Regions from separate parts of the Megasphaera stantonii genome, predicted to be linked through region 1. Evidence: riboswitches for the same ligand, from Rfam matches in the RefSeq annotation. Region 1 holds a riboswitch; each other region holds the start of a gene.

What was found. Region 1 has a riboswitch for ZMP and ZTP ahead of DKB62_RS02590 (formate--tetrahydrofolate ligase). Riboswitches for the same ligand answer to the same signal wherever they lie in the genome.
Region 2: linked by a shared signal. The riboswitch ahead of DKB62_RS10535 (phosphoribosylaminoimidazolecarboxamide formyltransferase) and the one ahead of DKB62_RS02590 (formate--tetrahydrofolate ligase) in region 1 are both predicted to bind ZMP and ZTP.
Region 3: linked by a shared signal. The riboswitch ahead of DKB62_RS06780 (L-lactate MFS transporter) and the one ahead of DKB62_RS02590 (formate--tetrahydrofolate ligase) in region 1 are both predicted to bind ZMP and ZTP.

The regions. Positions count from the first base shown of each region.
Region 1 covers NZ_CP029462.1:523,713-529,729, forward strand. The annotation lists gene trmL (tRNA (uridine(34)/cytosine(34)/5-carboxymethylaminomethyluridine(34)-2'-O)-methyltransferase TrmL) at 1-105, opposite strand, end outside; gene DKB62_RS02575 (hypothetical protein) at 271-699, shown strand; gene DKB62_RS02580 (metal-dependent hydrolase) at 713-1,378, shown strand; gene DKB62_RS02585 (cyclodeaminase/cyclohydrolase family protein) at 1,451-2,098, opposite strand; gene DKB62_RS02590 (formate--tetrahydrofolate ligase) at 2,073-3,752, opposite strand; ZMP/ZTP riboswitch at 3,802-3,881, opposite strand; gene DKB62_RS02595 (histidine racemase CntK family protein) at 4,053-4,868, opposite strand; gene aspS (aspartate--tRNA ligase) at 4,941-6,017, opposite strand, start outside.
Region 2 covers NZ_CP029462.1:2,217,960-2,223,976, reverse strand. The annotation lists gene DKB62_RS10545 (IS30 family transposase) at 1-238, shown strand, start outside; gene DKB62_RS10540 (DUF362 domain-containing protein) at 310-1,434, opposite strand; gene DKB62_RS10535 (phosphoribosylaminoimidazolecarboxamide formyltransferase) at 1,558-2,733, opposite strand; ZMP/ZTP riboswitch at 2,795-2,872, opposite strand; gene DKB62_RS10525 (DUF1847 domain-containing protein) at 2,953-3,576, opposite strand; gene DKB62_RS10520 (hypothetical protein) at 3,605-3,952, opposite strand; gene DKB62_RS10515 (MBL fold metallo-hydrolase) at 3,990-4,808, opposite strand; gene DKB62_RS10510 (Asp23/Gls24 family envelope stress response protein) at 4,822-5,646, opposite strand; gene DKB62_RS10505 (PHP domain-containing protein) at 5,656-6,017, opposite strand, start outside.
Region 3 covers NZ_CP029462.1:1,447,239-1,453,255, forward strand. The annotation lists gene mnmE (tRNA uridine-5-carboxymethylaminomethyl(34) synthesis GTPase MnmE) at 1-427, shown strand, start outside; gene mnmG (tRNA uridine-5-carboxymethylaminomethyl(34) synthesis enzyme MnmG) at 443-2,323, shown strand; gene rsmG (16S rRNA (guanine(527)-N(7))-methyltransferase RsmG) at 2,316-3,026, shown strand; gene DKB62_RS06775 (D-alanyl-D-alanine carboxypeptidase family protein) at 3,063-4,079, shown strand; ZMP/ZTP riboswitch at 4,131-4,215, shown strand; gene DKB62_RS06780 (L-lactate MFS transporter) at 4,284-5,552, shown strand; gene DKB62_RS06785 (AbgT family transporter) at 5,630-6,017, opposite strand, start outside.

The DNA of each region.
Region 1 (6,017 bases):
CCCCAATGGTTTTACCAAATGCAGCGTCATCTTATTCGCCGCGCATAACCGGGCTACGTTGCCCGTATTGCCGGGAATTTCCGGCTCTACCATTACAATATGCATAGTATCAATCACTCTCCAACGAATATTGTACAAGATTTCCCGTAGGAGCACAAGAGGAAAGGCCGGCCATGTATTCATTGATTTTTTTTATCATGCATGGTATAATATAAATAATAATTATTCTTTAATTATTATTTTCAAAAATCAAAAGAGAGGTGTTTTCACATGGATACATTTGATAACATTGCCCAGTACCCCATCTACTTTGCCCCCGGCTGTCGCCTCATGCAGCTGGAACCTGCCATGGTTTCGGAAGTGTACGATTACCTGCGGAAATTATTCGGCAACATCCGCCTGTACACGCGCTGCTGCGCCTTTGACGACGCCAAACAGCACGATGAAGAAGCCGTTTTCATCACCTTGTGCGACTCGTGCTTCAAAATCTACGGCGAAACGTACGCCAACCTCCACATGCGCGATTTCTGGAGCGTATACGACGAATACAAGACCATCTATCCCTTAGGCGACAACGAAGCCAAACTCCGCGACGCCTTGGACTCAACCATGTGCGCTCCCGCTCCGATTAAAGCGATGCGCCCCTTCTTCGACGAATGGAAGACCTGGAGCACCAGCCACCGGGAACCGGAAAAATAAGGAGGCTCCTCCCATGAAATTCACGTACTACGGTCATGCAGCCTTTTCGCTGTCTGACGAAACGACTACGATTCTCTTCGACCCGTTTATTACGGACAATCCGTGGACAAACGTCTGTCCCGCCGACATTGACTGTCAGTACGTCGTCTTGACCCACGCCCACGGCGACCACTACGGCGACGTCGAAGCCATCGCCAAGAAAAACGACGCCTTAGTCGTCAGCACGGCTGAAGTAGCGGGCAAAGCGGCCGCTGCAGGCTGCCGGGCTCACGCGATGCACGTCGGCGGCAGTGCCTCTTTTCCCTTCGGCACGATTCGCCTGACGCCGGCCTTTCATGGATCGGGCGTCGAAGGCGGCATGGCCTGCGGCGTCATCGTCGAATTCGGCGGCAAGCGCGTCTACTTCGCCGGCGATACGGGTCTGTTTTCAGACATGAAAATCCTCGACCGCTTCGGCAAGATCGACTGCGCCATTCTCCCCATCGGCAACAACTTTACCATGGGCATAGACGACGCGGCCTTGGCGGCCTTGTGGATTCAGCCGAAGTTCGTCATCCCCGTCCACTACAAGACGTGGCCGATCATCGACGCCGACCCGCAGGAATATAAGCAGCTTACGGAAAGCAAGTACAATATTCCCGTCCAGGTCGTCGAACCGGGAACGACATACGAATTCTAAACAACTGCATAAACAAGAAACGGCCCTGTCGTGAAAGTATCTCCTTTCATGGCAGGGCCGTATTTCATATATTTATCTTCTTTCGTATTCCCGTTCTACGCGCTGTTCCAGCAGGGCCGCTTCGCGTTCGATGCGCTGAATGGCCTCGGTCATATCCCGCACGTACTGCTCGTCTGTAATAGACTGTAAATTGACGCGGACGCTGTAAAAAGCCGACCGCATGGCAGAGCGGGCGTTCATGGCCGCAATGGCTCCGTCCGTAATAACCCACTTATTGCCGTAGCGCACGGTCTGCTCCGCCAGCTGCACGAGGACGAAAATATCCTTTCCCAGAGAAAAGGGGATTTCCGCCGCTTCCTTGAAGGCCTGCTGCACAATGTCTTTCCGATTGGGCGTATCCTTAGGGAGCCGCACGGCCCGGATTACGCCGTCAAAAGCCGCCGCGTCCTCGGCAATACCGGCCAGATAGCGTATGCGCAGGTCTCGGGCCTGTTCCTTAATGGATTCCATCAGCTTGGCCACGTCTTCATACCCTTTTTTACCGAGGGTCAGGTTTGCCACCATCTCGACGAGGGCCGCCGCCGAGGCCGCCGTCATGGCCGCGATGCCGCCGCCGCCGGGAACAGGCTCCTTAGAAGCCGTCGCTTCCAGCAGGGCGTCGAGGGGCATGGACTGGAAGCGGCTGAAATCGGGCTTAGAACAATCCTGTGATAACGCCATTTTCATCGATATCCATTCTATTAGCAGCAGGAACCTTCGGCAAGCCCGGCATCGTCATAATGTCGCCGGTCTGGCAGACGATAAAGCCTGCACCGGTGCAGACGCGCACGTCCTTGACGGTAACGGTGAAGTCCTTCGGCGCGCCGAGGAGAGACGGATCGTCGGACAAGGAATACTGCGTCTTCGCTACGCAGAGAGGCATCTTGTCGAGGCCGAATTTTTCCAGCTCGGCCACCTGTTTCTGCGCTTTGCTTTCAAAGACGACGCCTGCGCCGCCGTAAATCTTTTTGACGATCGTTTCCATCTTCTGGGCGATGGTGTCGTTTACGTCGTACAGCGGCTTGTACGGCGTCTGCGGCTGGGCGATGAGCTGCAGTACCTTTTCTCCCAATTCTACGCCGCCCTTGCCGCCTTCGGCCCAGCAGTTATTGAGGGCTGCGTCGACGCCGTAATCGGCGCAGAGCTGGCGGAGCGTCGCGATTTCCGCATCCGTATCGGTAGCAAATTTATTGATGCCGACGACGACGGGAACGTCGTAGGTACGCATATTTTCCACGTGCTTAGCCAAATTGGCAAAGCCCTTCTTCAAGGCTTCGATATTTTCTTCCTGCAAGTTCTTCTTGTCTACGCCGCCGTGCATTTTAAGAGCCCGGGCTGTTGCGACGACGACGACAGCATTCGGTTTAATGCCGGCGAACCGGCACTTAATGTCCATGAATTTTTCCGCGCCGAGGTCTGCGCCGAAACCAGCTTCCGTAACGGCGATATCGCCCATCTTGAGGGCCAGCTTCGTAGCTACGACGGAGTTGCAGCCATGAGCGATGTTGGCGAAGGGGCCGCCGTGTACGAGGGCCGGCGTGTGCTCGATCGTCTGGACGAGGTTCGGCTTGATGGCGTCCTTCATGAGGATAGCCATTGCGCCTTCGACGCCGAGCTGGCGGGCCGTCACGAGGTTGCCGTCCAAGTCATAAGCTACGGTGATGTCACCCATGCGCTTCTTCAAGTCCATGAGGTCGCTGGCCAGGCACAGGGCCGCCATGATTTCCGAGGCAACGGTAATCATGAAGTGGTCTTCCCGCGGGAATCCGCAGACCTTGCCGCCCATGCCGACGACGATGTTGCGCAGGGCCCGGTCGTTCATGTCCATGACGCGCTTCCAGATGACGCGGCGCACGTCGATGCGCAGGGCGTTGCCCTGATGAACGTGGTTGTCGATGGCAGCGGCCAGAAGATTGTTGGCCGCCGTAATAGCGTGCATGTCGCCTGTAAAATGGAGATTAATATCTTCCATCGGCAGTACCTGCGAGTAGCCGCCGCCGGCAGCGCCGCCCTTAATGCCGAATACGGGGCCAAGGGAAGGTTCGCGAAGGGCGACGACGGCCTTATGCCCCATGTAGTTCAGCGCCTGGGCGAGGCCGATCGTCGTCAGCGTCTTGCCTTCGCCGGCCGGCGTCGGCGTAATAGCCGTGACGAGGACAAGCTTGCCGTCTTCGTTTTTCGAAAGGCGCTTGATAGCGTCAAAGGAAATCTTTGCCTTATATTTACCGTATAATTCCAAATCATCGTCAGTTAATCCGACTTTTTCCGCAATCTTTACGATCGGTTCCAGCGCGGTCTGCTGTGCAATTTCAATATCGCTTAATACCTGTGCCATGATTTGCGTCACTCCTGTTCGTAGCATAAAAAAATACCGACACTTCTGGAAATGTTGCCCAGACGGTCGGCTTCGCGTCAATCATGCTCCCCGTGGTTGATTCCACTTCCGTCAGTCACATGATTATGGACTTATTATACAAGAATTCTCCGTATACTGTCAATGACATTTGCCCCTTCTCCGCTGGATACAGCCTGGCTCCACAAAAATCAAAAAAAGGGGAAATCACCTGGCCCATGTCAGCTAGTACGAAAAGAAGCCGGTTCACAGAGAACCGGCTTACAGGCCATAGCAGTATGATTATATGTCGATTTCCTGTACGTCGCCGAAGGATACGGGGCCGCCGATAAAAATGCTGCGCAGCTCCTTGTCTTCGCCTTCTACGGTCGCAGCGATGGCAATCGCCCCGCCGGGCTGCTGAATCGTGCAGGATACGTCCTTTTTGCCTACGCAGGCCAAGGCCGCCGCTACGGCCGCCGAGCCGGAGCCGCAGCTTTGTTCCCAGTACAGCGTGTCCGTCGCCGTCACGTATACGGCCGGGACCATGTGCAGATGGGCCGGGTCAAAGAGAATGAGGCCGAATGCATCCAGCTGTTCGTCCGACGCATAGTCCTGCAATGCCGTCCAAAACATGTCCTTGTATTCCATTTCCGTTTCAGAGGCAAAGTGGACGAAATGAACGATGCCCGGCAGCTCGACGCGGAAAAAGCGGCTCGGCATGCCGCCTACGTCGAGGAGAACTGCTTCGACAGACAAGGGCAGGGGCATTTCGATATACGCGTCGTAGGCTCCGTCGGGACATTTTTTTGCCTGGGCCTGGAGGAGGCCTTCGCAGCCCGAGCAGGACACGGCATAGTCGCCGCTATCCCTGCCGGCGAGCTGCAAGGCGTAGGCCGCGGCGGAGCGGGATGCATTGCCGCAGAATTCGCCGCCCATCATGTCGACGCGCAGCGGCTGGCCTTCTGTCATAGATAAATACGCGACCTGCTCGGCATCAATCCCCTTGTCTTTCAATAGTTTTGCCGCCAAGGAGCTGCGCTGTTCCGGCGCGACGCCGCTCAGTACGAATAGTGTCGTATTGCCGCTGGGATCTGCTTTTACATATTGCAGTTTCACGTTGCTCAACTTCCTTTCTATCTGATAAAAAAGGTACCGGCCATGCCGATACCTTTTTCTGTAATGCGACTTTTATTTCTTGACGAGTTCTTCTTCTACCTGAATGTGAAGCTCGTGAAGTTGTTTTTTCGTAACTTCCGACGGCGCTTCGCTCATGGGGTCGATAGCGTTCTGCGTCTTCGGGAAGGCGATGACGTCGCGGATGGACTTGCGTTTGAGCATGAGCATGATCATGCGGTCCAGGCCGAAGGCCAAGCCTCCGTGAGGGGGAGCGCCGTATTCGAAGGCCCGGAGCAGGAAGCCGAATTTCTGTTCTGCTTCTTCCGGCGTAAGGCCGATAGCCTTAAATACGCGCTGCTGCAAATCAGGCTGGTAAATACGGAGGGAGCCGCCACCCAGTTCGACGCCGTTGAGAACGAGGTCGTATGCCTTAGCATAGACGTGAGCCGGGTCTGTTTCCAATTTATCCAGGTCTTCGTCGCGGATAGCCGTGAACGGATGATGCATGGCGACGTAGCGTTTTTCTTCTTCGCTGTATTCGAACATAGGGAAATCGACAACCCAGGTGAAGGCGAATTTGCTTTCGTCGATCATGTTCATGCGGCGGGCCATTTCCTTACGCAGTTCGCCGAGAGCTGCTGCGACGACGGCCGGTTTGTCGGCAATCATGAGAACCAAGTCGCCCGTTTCGCTGCCGCACTTTTCGCCGATAGCTTTGAGCGTATCTTCGCCGAGGAATTTCTTAACCTGCGATTTCAGCGTGCCGTCTTCCATGAAGCAGATCCATGCCAGGCCCTTGGCGCCGTAGCGGGATACGTATTCGACGAGGTTGTCCAGTTCGCGGCGCGGAATGCCGGCGTCGCCCTTGACGTTGATGGCCTTGACCTGGCCGCCGTTGTCGACAACGGAGCGGAACACTTTGAATTCCGTATCGCGGACGAGGTCCGTAATGTCGGTAAACTTCATGTCGAAGCGCAGGTCCGGCTTATCAGAGCCGTAGTTTTCCATGGCGTAGTCCCAGGTCATGCGGTGAATCGGCAGTTCTACGTCGTGGCCCAGCGTTTCCTTGAAGATATAGTGAACCATTTCTTCGACGAGCGTCAAGATTTCTTCCTGATCCATAAAGGACATTTCCATGTCCAGCTGAGT
Region 2 (6,017 bases), 960 kb from region 1:
GGCCTTGAACGGCGTGCCGTTTTATTTCCCGCCGCCGCATCAGCCCTGGCAGCGGGGAAGCAACGAAAATACCAATGGCCTAGTCCGAGAGTATTTCCCGAAAGGGACGGACATCACACTCGTTCCAGAAGCCTATGTGCAAGCTGTTTTTGCAGAACTAAATCGCCGTCCCCGAAAATGTTTAGGATACAAAACGCCATACGAAGTACATTACTCTAAAAAGTTGCACTTAGCTTGACAATTCGCCCATTATAAACGAAAAGCCCCGCCTGTACAAATGCAGGCGGGGCCTTCCGCATAGGCTTCGGCTTATTTTACCGTAATTAATTCGTAGTCTCTTACGCCAAGGCCGATTTTTTCAGCATGGCGCAGCGTAGCTTCCCAGTTGATATCCGGATGAACGTCGAGGAAATGGTCGTGGTGGCATTCCCAATCGGGTTTCGCCAGATTATCGGACAGCTGGCTGTTCGGCAGCGGCGTGGCCTTTAAGCAGGCGTCGACGCAGGCCTGGTCGAGGGCAACCGGGTCGAAGGAAGCGAACATGCCAATATTCGGCAATACGGGCGCATCGTTTTCACCATGGCAGTCGCAGTTCGGCGAAATGTCCATGACCAGGTTGATATGGAAGCACGGGCGGTCCTGGCAGACGGCCTGAGCATATTCGGCCATCTTGTAATCCAGTTTTTCACTGGCGTCCCACTGCACCGTGTGAATGGCGTCGAAGGCGCAGGCGCCGATGCAGCGGCCGCAGCCCTTGCACAAATCTTCGTGAATATGGGCGATGTTGTCTTCGTATGTAATCGCATCGGAACCGCATTCGGATGCGCAGCGGCGGCAGCCCTTGCACTTCTTGGCCTTGACAGCCGGCTTGCCCGACGAATGCTGTTCCATCTTACCGGCGCGGCTGCCGCAGCCCATGCCGATGTTTTTAACGGCGCCGCCGAAGCCGGTCATTTCATGGCCTTTAAAGTGAGCCAGGCTGATAAATACGTCGGCGTCCATAATAGCCCGGCCAATCTTGGCGTTCTGTACGTATTCGCCGTTTTTAACGGGAATTTCCACTTCATCCGTACCGCGCAGGCCGTCGCCGATGATAATCTGACAGCCCGTCGTAATCGTATTATAGCCGTTCAGGTTGGCACAGTCCAAATGTTCCAACGCATGCTTACGGCTGCCGGGATACAAGGTATTGCAGTCCGTCAGGAAGGGCTTGCCGCCTAATTCTTTAACCAAATCGGCGACGGCTTTGACGTACTGCGGGCGAATCGACGCCAGACAGCCCAATTCGCCGAAATGCATTTTGATGGCAACAAATTTTCCTTCAAAGTCAATTGTTTCGATGCCGGCTTTCTTGCACAGCTTCTGCAGCTTCATCAGATTATTTGTACCTACTTTACAGCGAAAATCCGTAAAATATACTTTTGCTTTTTCCATAACCTACCTCCCGATAAACTCATTCTCATAAACATCTTCATTGTATCACATGAAGTACGCTCTAAGTCAAGGAGAAGAAAATTATAAAATAAGCGTCCCCTAAGGGGACGCTCTTTTCATATCTTAGTGGTGGAACAACCGCAAGCCGGTCATTGCCATAGCAATATTGTATTTGTCACATGTTTCGATGACATTGTCGTCGCGGATAGAGCCGCCGGCCTGAGCGATGTAATCGACGCCGCTGCGGTGGGCCCGTTCTACGTTATCACCAAAGGGGAAGAAAGCGTCGCTGCCTAGCGCTACGCCGTGGAGCTGACCGATCCAGGCTTTCTTTTCTTCTCTCGTAAGGGGTTCCGGCTTCTGAGTAAACAGATTCTGCCATACACCGTCGGCCAGTACGTCTTCGTAGTCATCGGAAATATAGACGTCGATAGCGTTGTCGCGATCCGGGCGGCGCACGTCATCGCGGAACGGCAGGGCCAATACCTTCGGATTCTGGCGAAGCCACCAGATATCGGCCTTATTGCCGGCCAGGCGCGTGCAGTGAACGCGGGACTGCTGGCCTGCGCCGACGCCGATGGTCATGCCGTCCTTGACGTAGCAGACCGAGTTGGACTGCGTATATTTCAGGGTAATCAGCGCTACGAGCAAATCGCGCTGCGCCGCTTCGGGGATGTCTTTATTTTTCGTCGGGCGGTTCTGGAACAAGTCGGCCGTAATCTTGGCGTTATTGCGTTCCTGTTCAAAGGTAATGCCGTACACATCCTTCGATTCGACAGGCTGGGGAACGTAATCGGGGTCGATCTTCAGCACGCAGTAGTTGCCCTTTTTCTTCGTCTTGAGAATAGCCAGGGCTTCGTCCGTATATCCCGGAGCCACGACGCCGTCGGATACTTCCCGTTTCAGCAGCGTCGCCGTTTCAGCGTCGCAAATATCCGACAAGGCGACAAAATCGCCATAGGAGCTCATGCGGTCTGCGCCGCGGGCGCAGGCATAGGCCGAAGCGAGGGGAGATAATTTCAAATCGTCTACATAATAGATTTTTTTCAGCGTATCGCTCATGTCGGTCGCGACGGCAGCACCAGCTGGGCTGACATGCTTAAAGGACGCCGCGGCGGGAAGGCCTATCGCTTCCTTCAATTCCTTGACCAGCTGATAGCTGTTGAAGGCGTCGAGCAGATTGATATAGCCCGGACGGCCGTTCATGACTTCAAAGGGCAGTTCGCTGCCGTCTTTCATGTATACTCTTGCCGATGATTGATTCGGATTGCAGCCGTATTTCAATTGCAATTCTTTCATTAGTATTACCTCCTGAAAATAAGAAATTTCCTGGCAAAAATAAAAATACCGACACTTCTGGAACCTTCGCCCAGACGGTCGGCTGTAATGAACCATGCTCCCCGTGGTAGCTCCACTTCCGTCAGTCACATGCTTCTGTTTCATTATACAAGGCGCAGCCGCCCTGTGTCAATGGGAAACCGACAAGGGCGGAACCTTTTAGCGATATGCTCGCTCGACTTATAATTTCGTCTTATAATAGGACTGGCTGGTATACAATGCCGCTACGGGATTATGGCCCGTCACGCGGTCCTTGACGACCAGCGTCGTCGTCAGGGCTTCGGAATATTTGTAAAATAAGCTGTCGTGGCCGACGCACAAGCCCATGACGATATTCATATCCGTATGCTTGGCATTGAGCATCTTGGCCTGGAGGATGGGATTGCAGGCGTTGACGCCGACGGCGTTGCATTTTTCATCAATTCCCAGCTCTACCTTGGGAACGGCACCGGCCTTGCAGGCCATTCCGAAGACTTCAAAGCCGTGCTTGCGCAGAATCCCTGCCAGCATCCGCGTTTCCTGTATCAGGCCGACGCAGGTCGCAATGCCGATTTTATGGAAATTCATGCGTTTGGCAAATTCAATCGTCTCTTGGACGCGGCACCACTTCAAATAACCGTCGCATTCGACGCCAGCCGCCGTTTGCATGACCTTACGATTGTCTTCTTCCTCATACAGAGCCAGAGCTTCCCGTTTCACCTCTTGATTCATATGCGTCGTCACGCAGAAATCGGGATATTCCTTGTTCATGACGTTGCAGTTCACTACGCCGCAGTCGGCGCAGGAAAGGGTTCGTTCTGCCATTGTCTTCACAACCTTTCCGTTTACTATACTATTTCATAATCAAATATAACAGCATTCCGTTGAGGCACACCCAGGGAATCCAGGCGATAATCCCCATAAAATGCATAAAGCCTTTTCCCTTGCCGCCTTTATAGGCCAAGCCGGCCGCAACAATCCCAACAAACAAGCTGACCAGATAATAGACGGCGCTCCACGCCAAGGTATAAAAGAGAAAGGCCAGAACCGCCGGCGTACCGACGCTGCGCGCTATCGAACTGATGCGCAGCATAATCGGGTTTTGCAGCGCATAGGCCGGGTCCGCGCTGAGTTTGCAGTATTTATAATTCCAAAAATATAACAAGCCCGTTACCAATCCGCAAAGTATAAGCTGTATCATCGAACGACTCCTTTTATATAATCCATCAGTCTGCGCTTCAGCGGCTGAGCGCAATCCGCTCCATATCTTCTGGGACATACACGGAACCACCGTAATAGGCCTTCGCTTCTTCCGTGTACAGCCTCTTCCGGCTGCTGCCGGTCTTTTCTTCCGTATGGTACAGCACCAAACGCGCCGCGCCGAGAGCGGCCGCCGTTTCCGCCGCGTCCTTGACGGTGCTGTGGTTCTTCTCATAGGGCCGGAAAGCTTCCCTATGCTCGTATAAGCAAAAGGCCTCGGCCAGCAGCCAATCCGTTCCTTCGGCGTACTGCCGGCAGCGCTCGTTATACGGCTCGTCGCCCAAGCAGGTCAGCCTCATGCCATCGGGGAAGGTCAACAGGTATCCGAATTGCTTGGCCTTGGTCGAGCAGATATCGAAGGCCGTAAGGGACAGGCCGAGAAACGTTACAGTGTCGCCGTCTGCCACTTCGTGAATGCAGATATCCTTGCCAATGCAGGCAAAATCCTTCTTCTTAAACATCATTTCTGCCATAGACAGCAGCATCTGCTTCACTACGTCGTGACAATAAATATGAAACTGCCCGTCATATGCGCCGGAGCTCATCAGCGATGCGATCTTGCGCATGACCCAGAGGACGCCCATGATATGGTCCGTATGGCCGTGGGTCACAAACATATAATGCAAATCCGCATAGGCAACGCCACCGTCCTCCAACCGCCGGAAAATGCCGTTTCCGCCGCCGGCGTCGGTTAAAAACCATTGTCCCTCAGCCGTACGCACGGCAAAGCACGTGTTATACCGGCGCACAGCCATCGCATTTCCCGTTCCCAACATCAATAATTCTGTACCTGACACGCTATCTCCCCTTCTATCGCGGTACGACGCCGCGAACTGTAATTTTCAAAATCTCAAAGGACATGCCCGTCGTATATTCTATATCCTGCTGCAGTCCCTTTTTGATAGTGCTCATGAGTTTTTTCAGATTTTCTCCGTAATATACCGTTACGACTAAAAATACGGCCAGTCCGTTCCCTTCCGATTCGCGGTTCTTATCGATCCGCAGGCGGTTGACCTTTGCCAATCCGTCTATCTGCCGCAGGCGGTGGATAATCAGATGCTCCAGCATCTCGTTGGAAAAGGTCAATTTCCCATAATAGCTGAAAACGGGACGTACGACAGAATGCTCGAAATCCGGAGCCTTTTGGTTCCGCCGGGTCAGCAGGGAATGGATGGGAGCCAGCAAATACCCGCGGAAGCGCGGCTTGAGCTCCATCGTCGGCACGGGAATGATGTGCTTTCCCTCGTTGATGCGAATCGTCCGGGCCTTTTCAATTTCGACGGGACACGACACGTCTTCTATGCGAATGTACGAGTCCGCTTCGGGCAGCCCCAAGGCTTCGCAGATTCGGTGTATCATATGCTTCGACGTTCCTAAAATGAGGAGCTGGTCCGGCTGCAGCTCGTCCAGCGCGTCTTTTACGCTTTGGGCGTGCTCCTGCTGCAGAAAGATCGCCCGGCGGACGGCTTTCATGCGGTTCGTTTCTTCCTTGGCCGAGCGGCCGGCAACGATGCGGTTTTGATAAATCAGCAGGCCGTCGTCAATGATACAGGAAATATGATGGTCGTACGCCACGTCCAGGGCGTGATGACTTTTTCCCGTACCGCTGGCTCCGATAAATCCGATGACTTTCATAGCGTTCACCTATTTCTTCTTATATTGCAGCAAAGGCTCTACACGCTCCGTATCAAAGGAGAATATGCCGACCTGCTCCGGATAGCGCCCCGTCGTGCCGTGGAAATCCGAGCCGCCGCCGACATACCAGCCCTTTTCCTCGGCGACGGCTAAAAATTCTTCATAGCGCCCCCGATTCTTCGGATGATATACCTCGATGCCGTCGAAGGAATGCGTCAGTACGTGGGGCAGCGCCGCGTGAAGCAGCCCCGGATGCGCCAGCACGGCCAAACCGCCGGCCTGATGGATCAGCTCGATGCATTCGTCAATCGACTTGCGGCGATAGGGCACGTAGGCCGGGCCGCCGCGGTATAATATCGCAGCAAAGACGG
Region 3 (6,017 bases), 920 kb from region 1:
AGAAGACCGGCAGATTTTGGAAACGGCCAAAGGCCGGCAGGCCCTGATCGTATTGAATAAGGAAGACTTGCAGCCGGCCTTTAAAACGGAAGAACTGCAGTCCTACGGGCTGCCCATCCTTTCGATTTCCGCCAGTACGGGAGCCGGCATGGGAGCATTGAAGGACGCCATGCTGTCGCTGGCCCTGAAGCAGGGGCTGACGGCGGCCCAGAGCGCCCTGCTGGCCAATACGCGCCATATCGAGCTGGTCCGGCAAAGCCGCGAAGCCCTGCAGCGGGCCCTGGACACGATAGAAGCAGGCATGCCCGTCGACTGTGCTATCGTCGATATCCGCGAAGCCTGGGAGCTCCTGGGTTCTATTACGGGCGATACGGTCCACGACGACATCATAGAAGAAATATTCAGCAGATTTTGTTTAGGTAAGTAGAAAAAGGGTGAAATCATGTTTGTAGTCGATACATACGACGTCATCGTCGTCGGCGCAGGCCATGCAGGCTGCGAAGCGGCCCTGGCCAGCGCGCGGTTAGGCGCGCGGACCCTCGTCGCGACGCTTAATTTAGATAATATCGCCCTCATGCCCTGCAATCCCGCCGTAGGCGGCCCCGGCAAGAGCCACCTCGTACGGGAAATCGATGCGCTGGGCGGCGAAATGGGCATCAATACGGATAAGACGTGCATCCAAATGCGCATGCTCAACACGGGCAAGGGGCCGGCCGTCTATTCCCTGCGGGCCCAGTCCGATAAGAAGATGTACCAGATGACCATGACCCAGGTGCTGGAAAATCAGGACAATCTGGACGTCAAGCAGCTCATGATCACGGATATTCAGATAGAAAACGGCGCCGTTACGGGCGTCGTCACGGAAATGGGCGAAGTGTACAAGGCGAAATGCGTCATCCTGGCGACGGGGACCTATTTAAAGGGAAAGATCATTACAGGCGAATGCGTCTATTCCGGCGGCCCCATGGGACAGCGGTCTGCAGAAGACCTGTCTGATTCCCTGCTGGCAGCGGGCATCAAGCTTATGCGCTTTAAGACGGGCACGCCGGCCCGCGTCGACCGCCGCACCTTGCGGACGGAAGAAATGCAGAAGCAGGAAGGCGACGAGCAGGGCCACGCCTTTTCCTTTTTGTCGGAACGGAAGAACCGCAACAAGGAATGCTGCTGGCTGACCTTTACGAACGAGGAAACGCACCGCATCATTCGGGAAAACCTCGACAGGGCGCCCATGTGCAACGGCGTCATCCAGGGCGTTGGCCCGCGCTACTGCCCGTCTATCGAATCGAAAATCGTCCGCTTTGCCGATAAGAAGCGCCATCAGCTCTTCGTTGAGCCCGAAGGCGAAATGACTGAAGAAATGTACGTCCAAGGGATGAGCACCAGCCTTCCCGTCGACGTGCAGTACGCCTTCCTGCGGACGATTCCCGGCCTGGAAGACGTGCGGATCATGCGCCCCGGCTACGCTATCGAATACGACTGCCTGGACCCGACGCAGCTGACGCCGTCACTGGAAACGAAGGCCATCAGCGGCCTCTTTTCGGCAGGCCAGTCCAACGGCACCAGCGGCTACGAGGAAGCGGCGGCCCAGGGCCTTATGGCCGGCATCAACGCGGCCCGTAAGGTGCAGGGCAAGGAGCCTTTTATCCTCACCCGCTCGGAAGCCTACATCGGCGTCCTCATCGACGATTTGGTCACCAAGGGAACGGAAGAACCGTACCGCATGATGACCAGCCGCTCGGAATACCGACTCATCCTGCGGCAGGACAACGCCGACCTGCGCCTGACCCAGAAGGGCTACGACATCGGCCTGGTCACGCAGGAACGGTACGACGCCTTTATAGAGAAGAAAGAAGCCGTCGAAGCGGGACTGGAGGCGCTGAAGGCCCTGCCCGTCACGCCGACAAAGGAAAATCAGGAAAAGCTGGCTTCTATCGGCACGGCTCCCGTCCGCACCGGCCTCAAGGCTTACGATTTGCTGCGGCGCAACGAAGTGACCTATCATACGCTGAGCCAGGTATTTCCCCTGCCGCAGCTGGCCGACGACGTGTGCGAGGAAATCGAAATCATGGTCAAGTACGAAGGCTATATCAACCGCCAGCTGGAACAGGTGGAAAAGATGAACCGCCTGGAACAGAAGCTGATGCCGGAAGATATCGTATACGCCGACATCGATACCCTGTCGGGCGAAGCGCGGCAGAAGCTGGACGCTATACGGCCCCGTTCCTTAGGGCAGGCCAGCCGCATTTCCGGCGTATCGCCGGCGGATATTACGGCCCTGCTCATCGTGTTAGAACAGCGCCAGCGGGAGGAAAAACATGTTTAGAGATGAACTCATCGCGGCGGCGAAGGACTTCGGCCTGGTTTTGACGACGGAGCAAATCGACCGATTCTGTTTGTTTGCAGAGCGCCTGGTCGAGACGAATAAGGTCATGAACCTGACGGCCCTTACGGAGCCAGCCGACGTAGCCGTAAAACACATGATAGACAGCCTGTCGTGCTACGACGCGGCGTGGTTTCCCGAAGGGGCCTCCGTCCTGGATCTCGGCACGGGAGCCGGATTTCCCGGCCTGCCCCTGCTCATCTACCGGCCCGATTTGAAGGTGACCTTTTTCGATTCCCTGCAGAAGCGGCTGACGTTTTTACAGGGCGTGACGGCGGAGCTGGGCCTGACGGCTTCCTTCCTGCACGGCCGGGCCGAGGAAATGGCCCACAAAGAGGAATACAGGGAACGCTTCGATATCGTGACCAGCCGGGCTGTAGCCCGCCTGCAGATATTGGCCGAATGGGCCCTTCCCTATACAGCTCGCCAGGGCGTATTTATCTCCTTAAAAGGCGCCCAGTACGAGGAAGAGCTGGCCGAAGCCCAAAAGGCCCTGTCCATCCTCGGCGGCGCGGTGGCGGAAGTCCGCCCCGTCCATTTGCCGGGGCTGGATGACAAGCGGGCCGTCCTGTATATCAAAAAGACGAAGAAATGTCCGGCCAAATACCCGCGCAAGCCGAAAATGGCCGCTAAAAATCCGTTGTAATCATCTATAAGTTTATGCTCAAGGGAGGCATGTATCATGTCTTTAAAGAAAACAATCTTAGCTGCGCTGACTGCCTGCGTAGCCCTATCTTCCATAGCCTTCGCCGAAAATCCGGAATCGCCGGCAGTAGCGGCTCAGGCCGCCTACGTCATGGACGCCGATACGGGCGACGAGCTGTACGCCAAACAGCCTGACCTGAGAGGATATCCCGGCAGTACGACGAAGATGATGACCTGTATCGTCGCCTTGGAAAACGGACAAGGCATCATGGATAAGACGATTCGCATTACCGATAAGGCCCTGAGCGTCGAAAGCGATGCCTCTGTCCTCGGCCTGCAGCAGGGCGACCAGATTACCCTGCGCAACGCCCTGACGGGCATGATGCTCGTGTCGGGCTGCGATGCCGCCGTGGCCATTGCGGAAACGGTTGAGCCGACGGAAGATGCCTTCGTCGCAAAAATGAACGCGAAGGCGGCGGCTCTCGGTGCGACCCATACGCATTTCGTCAATCCCCACGGCCTTCCTGACGCCAATCACTATTCGACGGCCCGGGATCTGGCCAAAATTGGGGCTTACGGCATGAAGCTGCCGGCCTTCCGGGATATCGTCAAGCGCAGTACCTTTGACATGCCCTACGTCGACGGCAGCTATAAGCATTGCGTTTCGACGAACGAATTCCTGACTAGCGGGTTCCCCGGAGCAAACGGCATTAAAACCGGCACGACGAATGCCGGCGGGCCGTGCCTCGTCGTTTCGGCGACTCAGAACGGGCGGACGGTCATCGCGGCTATCATGAATTCGGAAGACCGCTACGGCGATGCCCAGGCCCTGATGAAATACGGCTTTTCCGTATTGAAGCCCCTGGAAAACGTCTACATCATCCGCAAGGCCCCGGCAGGTCAGACGCTGACCGAATTGGGCCGGCAGCAGATGGAGCAGGCCAAGGCTGCGGCAGACGCCAAGGCTAAGGGTCAAGCCGCGCAGGAAACAGCTTACGGAACGGACGCCGATACGGCCGACATGGCTGCGGCAGCTGTGAAAAAATCTGCATAATTCTTGACAGGTATGCTCTAAATCCGTATAATCATATCATAACAACGTACCTATACAGTGCAGGACTGACGGAATGAAGTGGAATAACCACGTGGACTGCACGGTGACATACACGCCGACCGTCTGGGCAAGAGTACATCTATTCTTTGTCCAGCCGGCCGGCTTTTTATTGCCCCGGTGGGACAAGTCAAAGGAGACGATATCATGAAAAGAAATCGCTGGCTCATTGCCCTGTCCGCCATGGGAATTCATATCTGCATCGGCAGCGTCTACGCTTGGAGCGTATTGACCAAGCCCATTATGGAATCGATGGGCTTTACGCTGCAGCAGACGACGTGGACCTTTTCTCTGGCTATCTTATTTTTAGGTTTATCTGCCGGATGCCTGGGCAGCTTCGTCCAAAAGGCCGGCCCCCGCAAGTCGGGCCTCGTGTCGACTTTATTTTTCGTTTCGGCTATGTTCGGCACGGCGGCGGCCATGGAGTTCCGCAGCCTGCCGATGCTGTATCTGTTTTACGGCGTCATCGGCGGCATCGGCCTGGGGACGGGATATATTACGCCTGTCTCGACTTTGGTCAAATGGTTTCCTGACAACCGCGGCTTTGCCACGGGCCTGGCCATCATGGGCTTCGGCTTTGCCAGCATGATCGCCGGTCCGGCGATGCAGCTTCTCGTCGCTAATTTTGGCTTGGCGACAAACTTCCTCATCCTGGGCGCAGTGTATCTCGTCGTCATGACAGCTTCGTCCCTGTACTTAGCGCCACCGAAGGACGACGAAATACCCCGTCCCGATGCAGAGCTGGCGAAGCCATCCGGCCCGGTTTATGCCGATGCCATGCCGCAGTTTTCCTTGAAAGAGGCCATGAAGACCTGGCAGCTCTATACGATTTGGTGGCTCTTTTTCGTCAATATCACCTGCGGCATCGCCCTCTTAGCCGTCGCCTCGCCGATGGCCCAGGAAGTCGTCGGCATGTCGCCCATGGCTGCCGCGTCCATGGTCGGCCTCATCGGCTTTTTGAACGGCGCCGGCCGCATTGCCTGGGCGACTGTATCGGATTATATCGGCCGGGCTAATACGTACGTCCTCTTTTTCTTCATCGAGGCCCTGGCCTTCTTCAAGCTGTCGACGGAAACGAACGCTTTCAGCTTTCAAATCGTCGTGCTGCTCATCATTACCTGCTACGGCGGCGGTTTTTCCTGTATGCCGGCCTACCTCAGCGACCTGTTCGGCACCAAGGCCCTGAGCGCTATCCACGGCCGCATCCTCACAGCCTGGGGGGCCGCCGGCGTGGCCGGCCCCCTGCTCCTGTCGTGGATCAAGGAGACGACGAACAGCTACTCCCTCACCCTGCAGGTCTTCTCGGCCCTCTTCGTCACGTCCCTGCTGGTTATGGCCGTCCTGAAATACAAGACGCGCCACGGCATCGCCGGTCAGGACGCCTATTGGTCGGCAAGGAAAGCGTCTGTCAAATAGATTTCAGTAATAAAAAATCAGGGTCTTCCTTCATGGTGGAAGATCCTGATTTTTTGTTGTCTATTCAACGATTCAATTTATAACCGCTGGGGAATACCCGGGCCGACGGGCCAGCCTGTGAGATACCAGAAGATGAACAAGGCGTACCACATGACCAGGAAAGCCATGGCGTAGGGCATCATGAGGGATAAATAGGTGCCGATGCCGCTGTCTTTTTTGTAACGGCGGATGATTTCCAAGAACAGGGGCAGGAACGGGTTGACTAAGGCGACGGTATTCAGAGCGCCGTCGCCGGCCCGGAAGGCGGCCTGTATGAAGGCCGGATGATATCCCAGAAGCATGAACATGGGGACGAAGACTGTCGACAGCAGGGCCCATACGGCGGAGCCGCTGGATGTAAAGAGGCCCAGGAGCTGGCCGAAGAGCATGAAGCAGATGAGGGCCGGCAGGCCGGTCATGCCTACG